One region of the Fictibacillus sp. EA-CB0309 genome, then DNA from elsewhere that is predicted to be linked to it. Evidence: riboswitches for the same ligand, from Rfam matches in the RefSeq annotation. Region 1 holds a riboswitch; each other region holds the start of a gene.
What was found. A riboswitch is a leader RNA that binds a small molecule or an ion and turns the genes downstream of it on or off. The one in region 1 is predicted to bind lysine.
Positions count from the first base shown of each region.

Region 2: it holds a riboswitch for lysine, as region 1 does, so the genes downstream of both, ACEWFH_RS06435 (Na+/H+ antiporter NhaC family protein) here and ACEWFH_RS08050 (aspartate kinase) in region 1, are expected to answer to the same signal.
Region 3: it holds a riboswitch for lysine, as region 1 does, so the genes downstream of both, lysA (diaminopimelate decarboxylase) here and ACEWFH_RS08050 (aspartate kinase) in region 1, are expected to answer to the same signal.
Region 4: it holds a riboswitch for lysine, as region 1 does, so the genes downstream of both, ACEWFH_RS11460 (amino acid permease) here and ACEWFH_RS08050 (aspartate kinase) in region 1, are expected to answer to the same signal.

Region 1 is NZ_CP169271.1:1,448,562-1,453,410, forward strand. Features, by position in the region: gene trxA (thioredoxin) at 1-4, shown strand, start outside; gene uvrC (excinuclease ABC subunit UvrC) at 570-2,351, shown strand; lysine riboswitch at 2,417-2,604, shown strand; gene ACEWFH_RS08050 (aspartate kinase) at 2,846-4,084, shown strand; partial or broken gene ACEWFH_RS08055 (YslB family protein) at 4,126-4,499, opposite strand.
Region 2 is NZ_CP169271.1:1,160,071-1,164,919, forward strand. Features, by position in the region: gene ACEWFH_RS06420 (thymidylate synthase) at 1-172, shown strand, start outside; gene ACEWFH_RS06425 (dihydrofolate reductase) at 169-651, shown strand; gene yunB (sporulation protein YunB) at 714-1,556, shown strand; lysine riboswitch at 1,659-1,842, shown strand; partial or broken gene ACEWFH_RS06435 (Na+/H+ antiporter NhaC family protein) at 1,985-3,572, shown strand; partial or broken gene ACEWFH_RS06440 (sodium-dependent transporter) at 3,761-4,849, shown strand, end outside.
Region 3 is NZ_CP169271.1:1,850,647-1,855,495, reverse strand. Features, by position in the region: gene ACEWFH_RS10320 (DUF309 domain-containing protein) at 1-64, shown strand, start outside; gene ACEWFH_RS10315 (peptidylprolyl isomerase) at 249-683, opposite strand; gene lysA (diaminopimelate decarboxylase) at 752-2,074, opposite strand; lysine riboswitch at 2,168-2,344, opposite strand; gene ACEWFH_RS10305 (spore germination protein) at 2,404-3,882, opposite strand; gene spoVAEA (stage V sporulation protein SpoVABEA) at 3,860-4,441, opposite strand; gene spoVAE (stage V sporulation protein AE) at 4,446-4,796, opposite strand; gene spoVAD (stage V sporulation protein AD) at 4,798-4,849, opposite strand, start outside.
Region 4 is NZ_CP169271.1:2,044,633-2,049,481, reverse strand. Features, by position in the region: gene ACEWFH_RS11475 (processed acidic surface protein) at 1-321, shown strand, start outside; gene ACEWFH_RS11470 (class D sortase) at 322-984, shown strand; gene ACEWFH_RS11465 (GDSL-type esterase/lipase family protein) at 1,131-1,796, shown strand; lysine riboswitch at 1,944-2,123, shown strand; gene ACEWFH_RS11460 (amino acid permease) at 2,210-3,622, shown strand; purine riboswitch at 3,651-3,752, shown strand; gene ACEWFH_RS11455 (xanthine phosphoribosyltransferase) at 3,884-4,474, shown strand; gene ACEWFH_RS11450 (nucleobase:cation symporter-2 family protein) at 4,471-4,849, shown strand, end outside.

The sequences.
Region 1 (4,849 bases):
GTAAGCGATCTACAAAAAAGCCCGAACTTCGGGCTTTTTTTTGTGGAATAGATTTTTTTAGAAAGGCTATTCTATGTAGTTTTGAAAGTAGCTGATTTCCGCTCTAGGCTGCTCGCTTTCCGCGAGGCAGGCGGTGAGCCTCCTGCCGCTAGGGGCTAATAGATGTCTCCACCTGACCGGTTCGAGGAAGTATCCTTGCTCCTGCGTCTACTAGTAAATGCTATCGAAGTGAGCTTCCTCGTCGCATGCCTCGCGAGATGCTTCTCAGGTGGTAGGCACGCATCCTTACGCTTCAATTAACATGCAAATGAAGAGTAAATATAGATTCAATAGCAACAATTCTTTTGAAAGCCGCTTTAAGAGTTCCGCCTTACAAACCGCTGCAAGCAAGCATCTTAAATAGGAGCTAATATTTCTAAAAGAGAAAACATCCTTAGCTTTTGTAATATTTTCTAGGAAATATTGTCGATAAATGAATGTATATGGTAATTTAATCACGAAAGTATATTGATTTAGTACATACATGATATGATAAACGAAAAGACTGCAATGAAGTTAAGGGGGATGACATGACCTCTATATCGGTAAAACAAAAATTAATGCTGCTTCCTGATCAGCCTGGATGCTATCTCATGAAAAATGAGTTCGGTAAAGTAATCTATGTAGGTAAAGCAAAGGTCTTAAAAAATCGAGTGAAATCTTACTTTTCAGGAACGCATGATGGCAAAACACAACGGCTCGTCAGTGAGATCAGAGACTTTGAATATATTGTCACCTCTACGGAGATGGAAGCCTTAGTTCTCGAGATGAACCTTATAAAAAAGCATGACCCTCGGTATAATGTCATGCTGAAAGATGATAAAAGCTATCCATATTTAAAAGTTACTTCTGAAAAACAGCCAAGACTATTATACACAAGGAAAATAAAAAAAGATGGCGGCAAATATTTTGGACCGTTTGTGAATGCGTATGCGGCCCAAGAAACGAAAAAACTGTTAGACCGTATTTTTCCACTAAGAAAATGTGACACGATGCCTAAACGAGTGTGTTTGTACTATCACATCGGTCAATGTTTAGGACCGTGTGTTTACGATATTACAGAACAAGAAAACAAGCAGATGGTAGAAGGCATCGTGAAATTTCTGAATGGCGGATATCAAGATGTTAAGAGCCAGTTATCTGAAAAGATGCTTGAAGCGTCTGAGGCCTTAAACTTTGAAAGGGCAAAAGAACTTCGCGATCAGATTCAACATATTGAAGCTGTTATGGAAAAGCAGAAAATGATGACTGCCGATCTAGTGGATCGAGATGTGTTTGGCTATCATTTTGATAAAGGTTGGATGTGTGTCCAAGTTTTCTTTATCCGTCAAGGTAAAGTGATCGCTAGAGATATTTCTGTTTTTCCTTTTTACGGAGAGGCTCATGAAGATCTACTTACATTTATCGGTCAGTTCTATTTGCAAAAGAATCATCTGATGCCTAAAGAAATTCTCCTTCCGCAAGAAGTGGACGCTGAACTCATTTCAGAACTTCTTCAAGTAAAAGTGCTGCAGCCAAAAAAAGGACAGAAGAAAGAGCTGGTTGAATTAGCGACTAAAAATGCGACCCTTGCTCTTAACGAAAAATTTGCATTGATTGAACAGGATGAAGCTAGAACGATAAAAGCAGTAGAGAACCTTGGTGAAAGAATGGGTGTAGCTCCACCATATCGAATTGAAGCGTTTGATAACTCTAATATTCACGGAACAGATCCTGTTTCAGCGATGGTGGTTTTTGTAGATGGCAAACCATATAAGAAGGATTACAGAAAATATAAGATCAAATCGGTTGAAGGTCCTGATGATTATGCTTCCATGAAAGAAGTCGTCAGAAGAAGATACACAAGAGTGCTAAGAGAAGAAGGGGAACTTCCAAGTCTGATCCTTATTGATGGTGGTAAAGGTCAGATATCAGCCGCTCAGGATGTTTTAGAAAATGAGCTCAATCTTTTTATACCTGTCGCAGGGCTATCGAAGGATGAAAAACATAGAACGTCACAACTTTGGCTTGGTGATCCTCCAGAGATGATCCACTTGCCGAGAAACAGCCAAGAATTTTATCTTTTGCAACGGATTCAGGATGAAGTGCATCGTTTTGCGATCTCGTTTCACCGTAAGGTACGTTCTAAAAGTATGTTTGAATCCACGTTAGATAACATAGCAGGGATTGGAGATAAAAGAAAGAAGATGCTACTTCGCCATTTTGGTTCGCTGAAGAAGCTGAAGGAAGCGTCGGTTGAAGAAATACAAGAAGCTGGAGTACCTAAACCTGTTGCTGAACTCATTACGAAAGCATTTTTATCGAATGAGTAGTTGCAGTTGAAAGATAACTTTGTTAAAATGAAGCCAACTTTATAAAAATGCCATGCTTCGAATGAAGTGATGGTAGAGGAGCAGGAACCAATAGTAGACCATCTGAAGAGAAGAAGCTCTTGTGATGATGGAAGAAAGGGGATTCTTGCCGAAGTGTAAAAGGACTTCTAGCCTTTTATGCTGGACCTGTATTGAATAAATACAGAGCTGTCACACAAGTCCCCCAGGATTTGTGTGGAGGACTATCTCACTAAGGGAAACAAACTTGGCTTGCTACGGATAATAGCAACAATAGGGTTTTTTCCTTATTGTTGCTTTTTTATTCGTTTCTACTTTCAGAATAATATAACTTTTCTGGATGATAAAAATCCTGCTTGCGAAAAAGTTATTGTTGAAAGTATAAGTGCAACAAATTAGACGTAAAAATTTGAGCGTCAACAAAGTTTTCTAATAAAAGAGATAGAATATTACAACAAGAAGGGAATTGGAGAATCATGGGGAGAATCGTTCAAAAATTTGGCGGCACAAGTGTTGGTTCTGTTGAGCGGATACAGAATGTTGCAAAACGAATTATCAATGAAGTAGATGCTGGTAATGAAGTCGTTGTTGTCGTATCTGCAATGGGTAAAACAACAGATGAGCTTGTAAGGCTAGCTGGAGAAATCAATCAAAATCCTTCCAAACGTGAAATGGATATGCTCCTCACTACAGGAGAACAAGTTACGATTGCACTGTTGACGATGGCTCTTCATCAAGAAGGGTACAAAGCTCAATCCTTAACAGGCTGGCAAGCTGGAATTCAAACAGAAAATGCGTTTTCGAATGCTAGGATACTAGACATAGATTCCGAAAGAATTAACGGTTTGCTTAAGGAAGGAAACATTGTTGTTGTTGCTGGTTTTCAAGGTCTGATTCCTGAGACAAAAGATATTGCTACCCTTGGTAGAGGCGGGTCGGATACAACAGCCGTGGCATTAGCGGCAGCATTAAAAGCTGACCGATGCGATATCTATACAGACGTTACAGGAGTCTATACGACTGACCCTCGCGTTGTAAAATCGGCAAGAAAAATACCTTCTATCTCTTATGATGAGATGCTGGAAATGGCGAACCTTGGAGCAGGGGTCCTACACCCTAGAGCTGTAGAGTTTGCTAAAAACTATTCTATTACATTAGAAGTAAGATCGAGTATGAGTGAAGAACGCGGAACGTTAGTAGAGGAGGAACCATCAATGGAACAAAACTTAATGGTAAGAGGATTAGCATTTGAAGGGAATATAACAAAAATCACAGTTTCAGCGATTCCCAATGAGATCCATGCATTAGCGGAACTGTTTACAATACTTGCTTCAAATGGAATTAATGTAGATATCATCATTCAAAATGTATTAAATGAAGAAAAAACGAATATTTCATTTTCGATAGAATCAAACTCTTTGTCAGAAACACAAGAAGTACTTGCTGCTCATCAAGAACAATTAGGGTTTGAGTCAATCAGCTATGAAGGGGATCTTGCCAAGGTTTCGATCGTTGGATCAGGAATGATTTCTAATCCTGGTGTAGCTGCTAAAATGTTTAAAGCTTTGTCAGATCAAGATATTATGATTAAGATGGTAAGTACATCAGAAATTAAGGTTTCAACTGTTGTTAAACAACAAGATATGATCAAGTCTATTGAAACGTTGCATGATGCATTTGAACTGGATGCACGTGTTCCAGTACAGAACACGTAATGAACAAACATTCAAAAAGCCGGCATATGCCGGCTTTTGTGTTATTCGATCGTATCTTTTTTATCCCATTGAACGGTGATGGAAACTTTGTTCCGTTTAACGGATTCTAATGCTTCAGTTGTACATTTTTTTGCAGCTGGACTTGTTCGGCTAGAAAACCTGCTTCTAAGCTGAACGTTTGGTGATTGAAATTCTCGATACGCTGCTCAATAAGAACGGAGTGTAAAGAGAACAACATCTCTGTTTTTGATGCTTCGATCATTTCAAGATTACCCCAGCCTGCTTCATTAAAAAATGCATGTACTTCTTCCATCGTATGTAAAGGATATTTTCTGGCTAAGTGTCTACCTGCCCAATAGAGAATATTTCGTTCTTGTTTACCGAGAAGTTCAGGCAACAAATCGCTTCTAAGGATTTCATACCCAAAAGCTGAAACAGAAAGCTGTTCTACAGGGTGTTATCATCCTTTGTTTTTTGTTTAAACATTCTGCATCCCTTCTTTCTATTTTTATTATAACGGGAATGCTGTTCAAACTCTATAGCAACTATCGGTATTTGTCGAAAATCTTAACAGGAAAAAAACGTTGATGTATCAATAAAAATTACCTATTAAGTTGTTAGCGTTTTCTTGACGGTGTCAAACGATGGGAGTAAAATGGACATGTTGCTAGTTAATTAAACTAATTGTTTAACACTCATCCTCTAAATGAGGAAACTTAAAACGCTTACATGTGGAGAGGAACAAAGATTAGCAGCCAGAGAGAG
Region 2 (4,849 bases), 290 kb from region 1:
TTACACCAATCATTTAGAACAAGTGGAGCTGCAGTTAACTCGTGAGCCAAAGCCGCTTCCTAAAATGAAGTTGAACCCGAATGTGACCAACATTTTTGATTTTACTTATGATGACTTTGAACTTGTTGACTATGAAGCACATCCTCACATTAAAGGCGTGGTGAGTGTATGATTTCTTTTGTAGTTGCAATGGATGAGAATCGCGCAATTGGTAAAGACAATGATCTTCCGTGGTATTTGCCGAACGACCTTAAGCATTTTAAGAATGTAACGATGGGAAAACCAATCGTCATGGGTCGTAAAACATACGAATCGATCGGCAAACCTTTACCTGGCCGCGAAAATATTGTGGTGACTAGAGATGACAATTATCAAGCTGAAGGAACAACGATTGTTCATTCTGTAGACGAAGTGATGCAGAAAGATGCCGAAGAATTGTGTGTAATCGGCGGAACGGAGATCTTTAAGCTGTTTATGCCTGTAGCAGATCGCCTATATGTGACGGAGATCCACCATACCTTTGAAGCGGATACGTACTTTCCGGAAATTAAAGTAGATGAGTGGCGTGAAGTCTCACGTAAGCCAGGAATTGTTGATGAAAAAAACAAACATGCACATGATTTCGTTGTGTACGAAAAAATTAAACCATAAAGTTTGAATGAGCCCCCTCTTGTCTGCATACATATGTATATGTAGATAAAGGGGGTTACCTTTTGCTTAAACGTCGAAAAATGAAACTCCGAAAAGGGCCGCTTCCATTCCGATTTGTACTGCTGATTTCATTTATTCTTTTTACTTTTATAACCATACAAGGACTTTGGCTTGTGAACAGAGGCATTGAACCTACACTTATGCTCATCGCTCAGAAAAAGACTGAGGAAATAGCAGCACTAGCGATAAGTGAAGCGATTGATAATGAAATATTGGGACCTTCAGAGATGAGTGATATTATTGAATATAAGACCGACACGGAAGGAAATGTCGTGTTTGCGGGCATTAATCAGAGCGTAGTCAACCGGGTAGCCAATCAATCACAGAAAGTGGTTCAAAAATATCTTAAGGAAATTGAAGAAGGCAAAGCACATGAAGTTATAAGCAATGATGAATTAGGGATAACGGCTTATAAACATGAACCAGGTGTCATTATGGAAATTCCACTAGGGCAAGCAACAAGAAACTCCTTACTGGCAAACTTAGGTCCTAAAATTCCAATTAAATTTATGCTCATTGGTGAAGCAAACACAGACATTGAAGAAAAAATTGAGAATTCTGGAATCAATAATACTTGGATCAATATTGATATAGTGGTAACCGTCAAAACAAGGATTGTTATTCCGTTCGCAACGGAAACAACGGTTGTCAAAAGACCGATTAAGATTACGGCTCAGTTTATAAAAGGCGAGGTACCGGTATACTACAATCAGTCCGGAGATCCGATTCAGCCAACTGTCCCTATTACTCCTGATTTAAAGGAAAAGTCTAAAGACGATAAAGAGCTGGATATCCCTGAGGAAAGTTCATCAGAAGAAACGGGTGATGAGGAAGCGGCAGAGTAGGAGATTCCTGAATTTAACAGTATTCAATTGGGTTGACCATTTGTACAACTTTGTTATAATGAGATTTGAATTTAAAATTTTATATGTCTTTAAGCCTATCACCGATGGGGTAGAGGAGCGGATTTTAAAAGTACTTTTTCAGAGAGTGACGTCTGTGAAGAAAAAGGAAAGGAACTTCCGCCGAAGCAAAATGTAAACCGTCTGTTCACTTTTGCTGGGTTTACACTGAAAAAGTGTAAAACTGTCACTGCTTTGGAATTAAAAGCAGTGGAGGACTACTGATCGATGAGGAAAACCATAAATTACTTAAGTGATTGATAGCAGGTTATTTCCTTGTCTATTAATCGCTTTTTATTTTGTCTTTTTTTCCTCAACGTCCTGTAAACACTCCTCAATATCGATGGCTAATGAAAAGAAGGAGGAACATCATGGAATTTGAGAATTCGGTTTATTCATTAATACCACCCGTTTTGGCCATTTTAATGGTTGTTTTAACACGAAGAGTATTGATCTCTTTAGGGGCTGGAATTTTAGCGGGAGCATTATTGCTTCACGATTTTCATATTGGTGCTACATTAAAGGAAATTGGAACGATTGTAAAAGGGCATTTCATTTCTGATGGAGCACTAAATGAATGGAATGTGTATATCCTGCTCTTTCTATTGATCTTAGGAATGATGACGAGCATTATCTCTTTAGCTGGGGAAGCCGCGCTTTCGGTGAGTGGGCGATTTCCAGAGTGAAAACAAGAAGAGGTGCACAGCTTTTAACGGTTGTTTTTGGACTAGTTATTTTTATTGATGATTACTTTAATTCACTTGCGGTAGGAAATGTAAGCAGACCGATTACAGACCGCCACCGTATCTCGCGTGCGAAACTTGCTTATTATTTAGATTCGACTGCTGCTCCTGTATGTGTAATCTCGCCTGTGTCCAGTTGGGGAGCTTACATTATCGGGATTATCGGCACGATTTTTGCTACACATGAGATTACAAACATGTCTGCGTTCAGTGCTTTTATTCAAATGATCCCTATGAATTTTTATGCAGTTTTTGCACTGATTCTTGTGTTTGCCGTTGCTTATTTTCAACTTGATTTTGGACCGATGAGAAAACATGAAGAACGTGCTTTTGCAACAGGTGAAGTTATTGATCCTGAGAAAAAGCAGCTGTTGGTGAAGGAATCAAACTTGAAGAAAGCGATAAAGGAAAAGTTGGAGATCTTGTTTGGCCGATTGTTCTTTTAATTGTTTCAACAGTTGGATTTATGATCTACACGGGCATTCAAAATGTTAAAGGCCTTGAAGAACCAACGGCTGTCACTCTTTTATCTATTTTTGAAAATACAGATGTACCCAAATCGTTATTATATGGTGGTTTGATTGGATTGGCGGCAGCGATTCTGTTCTTCCTGCCTAAAAAAATGGGAGCTGCTTCACTAGGAAAAGGACTTGGACGCGGTGTTCAATCCATGATTGGTGCAGTAACGATCTTACTGTTTGCTTGGACGATTATCTCTATTATTGATAGCTTAGGAACAGGTAAGTACCTCGCTGGACTGGTAGATCAACATATGAACTTAGCCTATCTTCCATTCGTTCTTTTTGTCCTGTCAGGTCTAATGGCTTTTGCGACAGGTACGTCTTGGGGAACGTTCGGTGTGATGCTTCCGATCGCAGCAGAAATTGCAGCTTCTACAAACATCGAGCTGATGTTGCCAGTACTCGCAGCGGTTCTTGCTGGATCTGTTTTTGGAGACCACTGTTCACCAATTTCAGATACAACGATTCTTTCATCAACAGGAGCGGGAAGTCATCATATTGATCACGTCATGACACAGCTTCCTTACAGCTTAGTCGCTGCTGGAGTATCTGCTGTGGGTTATCTTGCTCTTGGATTAACTGAAAGTGTTTGGATAGGATTATTGGTATCAACAGGCGTATTTGCTATCGTTTTATTGTTTATAAAAAAATTATCTAGTAAAAATAGCATTGCTGACAATTCGATAAAAGCTTAATTTGCAAAGTGTCTGGTACTAAACCGGGCACTTTTTCTTATATTTATACGACTTCTTTCCCCTTATTCCGACAAAATAACTAAAAAATTTTGACAGCATTCTGTATTCTGTAATATACTGAACGCAGAATAGTCAGAAAAAAGTAACAATTGTAAACTTTTCGACTTCATAAAAAGGGGGACACAACAATGGAAAATAGGCAACAATGGGGAAGCCGCTACGGATTTATTTTAGCTGCTGTCGGTTCCGCTATCGGCCTAGGCAACATCTGGAGATTTCCGGCAGTTGCTTATGAAAACGGTGGAGGAGCATTTTTATCCCATATCTGGTCGCACTCTTAACGGCAGGGATTCCCTTACTGATCCTAGAGTTCACATTAGGACATAAGTACCGCGGTTCAGCTCCACTTTCTTACTTCCGTCTTCATAAGAACGCAGAGTGGCTAGGCTGGTGGCAAGTATTTGTAGCGTTTGTCATTTCCACTTACTATGCTGTTATCATCGCGTGGGCGATTAAGTACTCGATTTACTCGTTAAACCTTACTTGGGGAGACAAGCCTTCCGATTTCTTTTATGGAGAAGTTCTTCAGTTAAGTAAGACGCCTGGTGACATGGGTGGTATTGTACCAGGGATTTTAATTGCACTTTTAATTGTTTGGGTTGTAACACTTCTTGTACTGTATAAAGGTGTATCGAAAGGAATCGAGCGTTTTAATAAAATTTTTCTTCCAGCTTTAGTCATTATGTTTACATTAATCGTTATTCGTGCTGTAACGCTCGATGGTGCAGCTCAAGGTTTGAACACGTTCTTCACACCTGATTGGAGCATGATTAATAATGGTAAGGTCTGGGTAGCAGCTTATGGTCAGATTTTCTTCTCCTTATCAATTGCATTTGCGATCATGGTAACGTACTCGAGCTATCTGCCTAAGAAATCAGATATCAACAACAATGCATTTATTACAGGTTTTGCAAACTCAGGATTTGAACTACTTGCAGGGATTGGCGTATTTGCAGCTTTAGGGTTCATGGCTATGCAACAAGGTCTGCCAGTGGATGAAGTTGTAAAAGGCGGGATCGGACTAGCATTTGAAGTATTCCCGGCTATCATTAATGAGTTCCCTGGTGGTAATGCGTTCTTTGGAACAATGTTCTTCTTAACACTTGTATTTGCTGGTATGACGTCGTTGATCTCAATCGTAGAAACGTATGTCGCAGCATTACAAGACAAGTTTGGAATTTCCAGAACAAAAGCTGTATTAATGGGTGGAGGAGTTG
Region 3 (4,849 bases), 400 kb from region 1:
AGATCGTTCCGCAGTTATTGATGAGCGAAAAAGACAAAAACTGAAGAAAAACAGAATCTTATAAAGGATGACTCATACAATTCGCCAACTTGTTGCTTTAATTCAGCCAATTTATTATTAAATTCGACGAGTTCAATGATTAAATTGACTAATTGTAATGATATATTGACGAGATGACATAATAATTTAGTAAATCTATATATAAAAAAGCTCCGGATTATTTTCCGGAGCTTTCTTACTTTAGAAGATTACTCTTCCCAAACTTTAACTTCTTTCATTACATCGCCTTGTTTAATGCGAAGTACCGTTTCCATGCCTTCAGTAACTTGTCCGAAAACAGTGTGAACACCGTTCAAGTGAGGTTGTGGCTCATGAACGATAAAGAATTGACTTCCCCCAGTATCGCGGCCAGCATGCGCCATTGAAAGAGAACCAGCTACGTGCTTATGCGGGTTTCCTTCTGTTTCACAAGGAATAGAATAACCAGGACCGCCAGCTCCAGTTCCCGTCGGGTCTCCGCCTTGTGCTACGAAACCAGGGATAACACGGTGGAACGTTACACCGTTATAAAATCCTTCGTTTGCTAATTTTTCAAAGTTTTCTACTGTTCCAGGTGCTTCTTCTTGGAACAAATCAAATAGTATTTTTTCGCCGTTTTCAAATTCAATAGAACCTTTTTTCATAAAAATGGCCTCCTTCTACTTCATTACAACTACCATTGTACGGTTAAATGACTGCTCCGTAAACTAATTTACACAAAAACATTTGTTTTTAATGGGACATCATTCTTAATGAGGTCTTCATACGTTTCCCGCTTCACTACAAGTTGTTCTTCTCCGTTCTCAACAAACACAACTGCAGGACGTTGGATGCGGTTATAATTGCTCGCCATGCTGTATCCATATGCTCCGGTACATGATACCGCCAAATAGTCGTTATCCGTTACTTTTGGCAACTCGATATCCCAGATCAGCATATCTCCGCTCTCACAGCATTTCCCTGCGATTGATACGGTTTGTGCAGGCTTTTCGTTCATTTTATTTGCAACACATGCTTCGTACTTTGCTTGATAGAGTGCCGGGCGAATGTTATCGGTCATTCCACCGTCAACAGAAACATAATGTCTAACGCCTTCGATCTCTTTTTGCGAACCGATTGAATAGATCGTTGTTCCAGCGTCACCCACTAGGGAGCGGCCTGGCTCAATCCACAATTCAGGTAAATCTCTTCCTTCAAAACGGTTCATTTGTTTGCTCACTTCTTCAATCATAGCCGTTACATATTGCTCTGGTGAGAGCGGTGTATCTTCAGAAGTATATTGAATACCAAAGCCTCCGCCAAGGTTTACGACAGTCGGAAAATAGTTATAGCTTTCTTCCCACTTCTTAAAGTGCCCAAATAGCTTTTCAATCGCTAAAGTAAAACCATCTGTTTCAAAGATTTGTGAGCCGATATGACAATGAACCCCTAATACACGAAAACCCTCAAAATTAAGAACTTCCATTAGCGCCTTATCAGCTTGGCCATTACCTAGGTCAAAACCAAATTTAGAATCTTCCTGGCCAGTTATGATGTAATCATGTGTATGTGCTTCAATGCCAGGAGTGAGGCGCAATAAAATATTAACCTTTTTATTGAGTTTGTTGCTTAACGTTTTTAGTAAAGAGATCTCAAAAAAGTTATCAACTACAATACAGCCTACTCCCGCGTTAAGTGCAAACTCTAATTCTTCCGGGCTTTTATTGTTTCCGTGAAAATGAATTCGTTCTGCTGGAAACTCTGCTTGAAGAGCTGTGTAAAGCTCTCCGCCTGAAACCACATCTAAGCTTAATCCTTCTTGATCGATCAGCTGAAACATGGCGATGGAAGAGAAAGCTTTTGAGGCGTACGCTACTTGGTAACCCACACCTTTTTCTTCGAATGCTTTCTTAAAACCTCTTGCTCTATTCTTTATCAAAGATACATCGTACAGATAAAGTGGTGTTCCATATTTTTTTGCAAGTTCAACCGTATCTGTACCACCTATCCATAGATGATGATTTTGTCCGATTTGTGCTGTACCGTGTAAATTCACAAAAAATCCCCTCTCGTTGTTGATAGAGAATTCAATCCCGACAAATACAAAAGACAGCCGCAACTAAGGCAGGCTGTCATAACCGTACCCTCATGTCGGAATAGCTCTCCACTACTGCTGTAGTGACAGTCCGTTGCTTGTTCAGCAGCGGCCCAGCATAAAAAGAGATGGAGCTCTTCCTACACTTCGGCAAATTGACCTTTCAACATATTTCATCGTCATCCACAAACTCCATATGCTACTCATTCGTTTTGCGCCTCTACCTCATATGAGGCATATATAATTAGTTATGAATTTAACACAATTTTCAACAATCAGCAAGGGACAGATTAATTAGTTGGCTGTTTTTTGCTGTTTTGTGGATGAACAATGCTCGGCCGCACTTTTGACAATGGCACGGCAATTCGAACAATAATCTGCATAAAAGCTTTTGGATTAAACGGAATGAGCGGCCATAAATACGGTGTGTTCAAGTTCTTGATGGTTGCCATATATATAACCATAATCGTAAACCCAATTACAAACCCCGGAACTTTAAAGAGCATCACCATTGCAATTAAGAAGAGCCGGAGTACTTTGTTGGCGATACTGAGCTCGTAACTTGGTGTTGAGAACGATCCGATCGCAGCGATTGCTACATATAGAATAACTTCTGGAACGAACAAACCTACGTCGATTGCAATTTGTCCGATTAATACTGCTGCAATCAGACCCATTGCGGTCGAAAGGGCACTAGGGGTATGAATGGCGGCGAGCCTCAAGATATCAATCCCGATTTCCGCAAAGACAATTTGTAAAAACAATGGGATGTTGGTTGTTTTATTTGGTCCGATAAAATCAATAAAAGGTGGCAGCAGCTCTTTTTGCATAGAAAAAAGGAGCCACATCGGAACTAAAAATACTGAAGCAAGCATACCAGTAAAACGCGTCCACCTTAAAAAAGCACCGATAAATGGAGTCTGTCTGAATTCTTCTGCATGCTGCACATGATGAAAGAGTGTTGTGGGAGTAATGATAACACTCGGTGATGTATCTGTGATGATCAATACATGACCTTCCATCAAATGCTGAGCTGCAACGTCTGGTCGCTCTGTATACCGGACTAAGGGAAACGGATTCCAGCCTTGTTTAACAATAAATTCTTCAATCGTTTTATCCGCCATCGGTATGCCATCAATCTCTATAGAGCTGAGTTCTTTTCTTATCAGATCTACGAGCCCTGGATCTGCAACATCCTGTATATAAGAAAGACATACATCCGTTTTTGACCGTTCCCCAACTTGCATAATTTCATGTCTTAAACGCTCATCTCGAATACGTCGTCTCGTAAGGGCGGTGTTGATGATAATGTTCTCCGTATACCCGTCTCGGGCACCCCTTACAACTTTCTCGATATCCGGTTCTTCGGGAGACCTTCCTGGGTAACTCCTAACGTCAACAACAAATGCTTCTTCCTCACCGTCAACAAAGATAACGATGAGTCCTGAAAGCATCCGGTCTACGGCTTCATCTAATGACTTTGTAAGCTCCACTTGCTGGTGAGCTAGATGATTATGTACAAGGTCTTTCACTTTGCTTGGCGATCTATGACCGTGATCCATATCCATGAGTTCACGGTAGATCATTATGATGAACTCACTGTCACAAAGACCGGTACAATAATATAGTTGTAATTCTTTTTTAAGAACAAAAATTTTCCTGACGCCAACATCGAAACTTACCCCGATGCCTAGACGTTCTTTTAGAAATTTTTCTGTATCATGAATGTTTTTGCTGATTGGAGTCTTATTTTTTGCGTCGTTTGCCACTTGAGTCGCTCCTTTCTAAAATGAGTTTTATAGCCTTAACCGTAATCGGAGCCCCTTTTTCAACAGCATCGAAACCTGACATTTTGCCGATGTCCCCGATTCCAACCACAAAAGGAAGATTCAGTTCATCAAGAATATACACCGTATCGCCGTTAATTCTTCCTGTTTCTAAGTCAGGCAGTCCGCTTTTGTCAATGCCAAACTCTGTGAGTTCACCATATCTATCCATCGAACAATGTACTTTCGTCCACTCTGCAAAATGCGTCTTTGAAGCGACCGCTACCGCACCAATAACATCTATGTCTTTTTGCTGATGAATGTATCTCATAGCATGTTCTCCTGGTCCCTCTCCCTTAAAACCACAATCATCGAACATCACAAGTACAGGATCATTAGGTGTTGTACGGATCATTTCTACAAGTTCTTCACCGCTCTTTTTGGATGGATTTCCCCATGATTGCGAAATACATCTGCCGCCAACTTGTTTAGCAGCATGTTCGACAACCCGCAATGCGTACAGATCTCCATCAGTTATGAAAATGACCCGTTTTTTTACCATAAGATCACCCCTTTGGTTCAAAGATGACTGCTACTAAAAAACCAAACAAAATGGCTGAAGAGATACCTGCAGATGTTAACTCAAAAATACCCATCGCTATTCCGATAAACCCGTGTTCGTCAGCTGCTGCCATCGCACCATGAAGCAGTGAGTGACCAAAACTTGTGATGGGGACGGTAGCACCTGCTCCTGCAAACTTGATTAAATTATCATAGATTCCGAAAGCATCAAGACCTGCTCCGATCACTACAAACGAAGTGGTAACATGCGCTGGTGTTAATTTCAAAACATCCATCATCAATTGACCGACGACGCAAATGGCTCCACCTATTACAAATGCCCAGAAAAACTCCATCTTATTGTCCTCCTTCCGCCCGCTCTAGAACAACGCCGTGAGCAACCGTTGGA
Region 4 (4,849 bases), 600 kb from region 1:
ACGTTGATGACGATGGATTCTACAAATGGTCATGACTTAATCATGGAAATCTACAACTTGAGTGGTGAATTATTAGCAGACATCCGTATTACAGCAGATATGTTTGGTTCTGAAATTATCCAAGAGACAGGTAAAGATATTCAAACTGCTGAAAAAATCATTACAGCACCACCAACTAAGGCTAAACCACCTGTAAAAACAGTAAAAGGCGGAGAACTTCCTAAAACTGCTACCAACCATATGGAGAACGTTGGACTTGGACTAGGACTTGCAGCGGCAGGGATTTTACTATTTAGACGAATGAGAGTAAAAGGGTTTTAAATGAAGGACAAAAGTAAACTTCGGATTATTCTTCTGACATTATCCGTTGCGTTGATTTTGTTTGGAGTTTGGTTTAGCAGTACAAATGCCTTTACATTTATGAAAGGGTATTTGATATTCAAAACTGGACAAATGGAAGCTAAAGAAGATTATGATAAGTCTGTTGCACAAAAGCAAGCTGTCCCTAAAAAGGAGAGTCTATATCCTGAGAGACCTGCAAAAGGCGACAACATTGGTAATCTCATAATTCCAAAGCTGGATGCTTCACTCCCAATCTTTCATGGAACAGATGAAGAAGAATTAGAACAAGGAGTAGGCCATTTCGCTAAAAGTGTCTTACCAGGTGAGAATGATAATTCTGTTTTATCAGGACATCGTGATACCGTTTTTCGTAAACTTGGAGAGGTGGGTAAAGGTGATCTCTTGATCGTTGAGACATCAGCTGGAACATTTACGTATCAAGTAAAAAATGTTCGCATCGTTGGTAAAGATGACAGAACAGTAATTGTTCCAAAACCAAGAGCAACATTAACGGTTTCAACTTGCTACCCTTTTAATTTTATTGGAGCGTCACCTGAACGGTATATTCTTGTGGCTGAATTAATTTCAAAAAATAATTTAATGGCTAGACAGCAGAACTTTTATTTTCTGCTGTCTTTTTAAATAAATTTTAATTAAAATAGCTTCTGGTTTGAAATTTCTATAAAACAGGTATACATACAAAATGATACAGGATAATGGTTAGGCTTAAACTTTTCCCATCTGATACATACTTAGAATAATCAACTAGAAAGCCGGTGGTTAGAGCTATGAAGAAAAGCTCATTTGTAATCGTAGCTAGTTTAATCATTTTATTAAGTGTAGTTATTATTGTGTACTATTTTAATTCAGATGAAATGGAAGTCACCGCTCTTGGGGATTCATTAGCATACGGGTTAGGCGACACAAGTGACAATGGATATATTGGAGATGTAGAGAAAAGGTACGAAGATGATTTAAAAACACAGCTTGTTGTCCATGATTATGGTGTTCCTAATGATACAAGCACTGATTTACTAAAGCGGTTAGATAATCCTGAAATTGCTAAAACAGCAAAACGCTCTGATTTTATTTTTATTAACATAGGGACTAACGACTTATTAAAAAGTACAGATCGTTTAACGAAATTTAATAAAGAAGAGCTTTCTGCAAACGAGGAAATTTATAAAGAAAATCTAAACCAAATCATTAAAAAAGTACAAGACAAGGAACACCCAAAGACCATTTATATCTTGGGCATATATAACCCCAAGGTCAAATGGAGTGCAATGTCTGTCGTAAACGAAGCGGTATCAAATTGGAATGCTTCAACAATTGAAATAACTAAAAAAATACAAATACAGCTTTTATTCGTACGGATGATCTCTTTATCAATAAAAATAAGCGGGATTATTTCTCAGATCATCTTCATCCCAATGAAAAAGGGTATGCATTAATCGGGAAAAGAGTATATAAAACAATTAGACAAAGCTCTGATTACAGATAGATTTATAGTCAATACATTCCATTGACGCATCATGAACAATCTGTTATTCTTCAAAACGGAACATAATTTAATTAAATATAAGTCCTCACATTAATCTCGGTGAGGTAGAGGTCGCATTAATTATGAGTAGGACTGTTAGAGGCAAGTGGTGCTTATGACAACAGTTTGAAAGGAATTGATGCCGAAATGTGTTTTTGTCCACTATAAAAATTCATTGGGGCTGCATTTAATAAGTGCAGAACTGTCGCAGAATTTTCTGCGTTGAGCTATGAGGGATTATGTGGGAAGCTGATTATAACACGTATGGGCTGTTTCCATACGTGTTTTTTTATTGGCGTAAAATCAACAGGAGGTTATTACAGCATGAAAAATAATAATTGGAGTGTATGGCTTCTGACGGCGTTTGTTGTTGGAAATATGGTAGGGTCAGGTATCTTTATGCTTCCAAATACATTAGCACAAACAGCAAGCCCATTGGGAGTAACCGCTGCTTGGGCCGTTACAGGTTTTGGGGTTTTAATGATCGCATTAGTTTTTGGTTCGTTGTCTATTAGAAAACCAGAATTAACAGCTGGTCCGCAAAGTTATGCAAGAGCCTTATTTTCAAATCCGAAAGCAGGAAATGTTGCAGGATTCAGCATGGTATGGGGATATTGGGTAGCTAACTGGATAAGCAACGTCGCAATTATCACTAGTTTCGCAGGGTATTTATCAACTTTTTTCCCAATGATGCAGAGTTCAAAGGTAGTAGGAACCGTATTAAACCAAGAAATACAGCTTGGAAAAGTGATCACATTTATTGTTTGTACGGTATTGCTATGGTTTACTCATTTTATTCTAGTTAAAAGTATGAATGGAGCTGGTAAGCTTAACTTTGTAGCGACCGCTTCAAAAGTGATCGGGTTTATGTTATTTATTGTCGCTGCATTATTCGCGGTTGAATCTACCTTATTTGCTGATGCTTACTTCCCAGTAGTCGATGAGGCAGGTGTTTCTCATGGACTTGGAAGTCAAATTAACATGGCTGCTATTGCAACGTTATGGGCATTTGTTGGTATAGAATCAGCGGTTGTGTTGTCAGGAAGAGCTTCTTCTCAAAAAGATGTTAAAAAAGCTACGATTATTGGTCTTCTTATTGCCCTTAGCATTTACATGATCACTACGTTACTTACGATGAACGTATTGCCAAGAGAAGTGCTTATGGCTTCAGACAAGCCATTTGTCGATGTATTATCAGCATTGATTGGAAATACAGGTGCATCTCTCATGGGTCTATTGGCTGTAATTTCGTTATTTGGTTCAACGATTGGTTGGATTCTGTTAAGTTCCGAAGTTCCTTATCAAGCGGCTAAATCAGGTGTATTTCCAGCTTTCTTTGGTAAGGTTAATAAGAATGGAAGTCCAGTTAACGCATTAGCTATTACAAATATTATGTCTCAAATCTTTATCTTCTCTACGATTTCAGGGACAATTGGTGAAGCGTACACGTTCCTAACAACTTCAGCTACACTTGCCTATTTGATTCCGTATCTGATATCAGCTGTTTACTTCTTAAAGCTTGTTTATAAAGGTGAAACATATGATCAGATCAAAGGATCCCGGGCCAGAGACGGAGCGATCGCTTTATTAGCATTCATCTACTCAAGCTGGGTTATTATTTCAGGGACAGCGGATGCTAAAACATTCACATTAGGCATTGGTTTGTTCTTTTTAGGATTTGTTGTATATCCTATTTTTAATAAATATACCGATAAAAAAAGTAAAACCTCTGATTGAGGTTTTCTTTTTTCACTTTACCGTATAATGTGAGTTAACTTCATAAGCTCGTATAATCGCAGGGATATGGCCTGCAAGTTTCTACCAAACCCCCGTTAAGGGTTTGACTACGAGTGACGCAAACTTTCCAAACATCCTTACAATAAGGTTGTATTGGGTTATTTTTATTCCGTTTTCTATACCGGAGAATTGCTTCACTCGAACAGAGAGAAGCGGTTCTCCGGTTTTTTGTTATTTAAAAATAGATTAAGAGGTGGACCAATGAATTTTTTAGAAAAGAAAATTTGTGATGAGGGTGTTGTACTGTCCTCATCTGTGCTAAAGGTTGACTCGTTTTTAAATCATCAAATCGACCCTGAATTTATGAAGCAGATCGGTACTGAGATAGCAAATCGGTATAAAGCAGTTGGAATTACAAAAATAGTAACGATTGAATCTTCAGGGATCGCACCTGCCGTTTTTGCAGGATTAGAACTCCAAGTTCCAGTAGTTTTCGCTCGCAAAAAGAAATCATTAACACTAACTGAAGGCTTGCTGACATCTTCGGTTTATTCATTTACAAAGCAAGAAAAAAATGAGATATCCGTTGCGAAGAAATTCCTTCAATCTGGTGACAAAGTTCTAATCATTGATGATTTCTTAGCACACGGAGAAGCGGCCCTCGGACTTGCCGATATTGTAACAAAAGCGAATGCTCACATTGCCGGGTTCGGGATTGTTATTGAAAAATCATTTCAAGTGGGACGACAAAAACTAGAGGAAAAAGGGTACCGAGTAGAATCCATTGCAAGAGTGAAAGAAATGAGTCCAAAAGGAATTACCTTTATTCAAAGCGAGGTGATGTCATCATGAAGAAAGGGAAAGTATTCTCACTAGGAATTCAACATGTTCTAGCGATGTATGCTGGAGCGGTAATTGTTCCCTTGATCGTTGGCGGTGCACTTAAACTATCACCTGAACAGCTTGCCTATCTAGTAGCAATCGACCTTTTAACATGTGGACTAGCAACACTGCTGCAAGTCTGGCAAAACCGCTTCTTTGGAGTTGGTTTACCCGTTGTATTAGGTTGTACGTTTACTGCCGTAGGTCCAATGATTGCAATCGGAGGTCAATATGGAATAAGCGCGATCTACGGTGCTATTATTGCAGCAGGACTGTTCGTGGTGATTTTTGCGGGTGCTTTCGGGAAAATACTTAAGCTGTTTCCTCCAATAGTAACAGGATCTG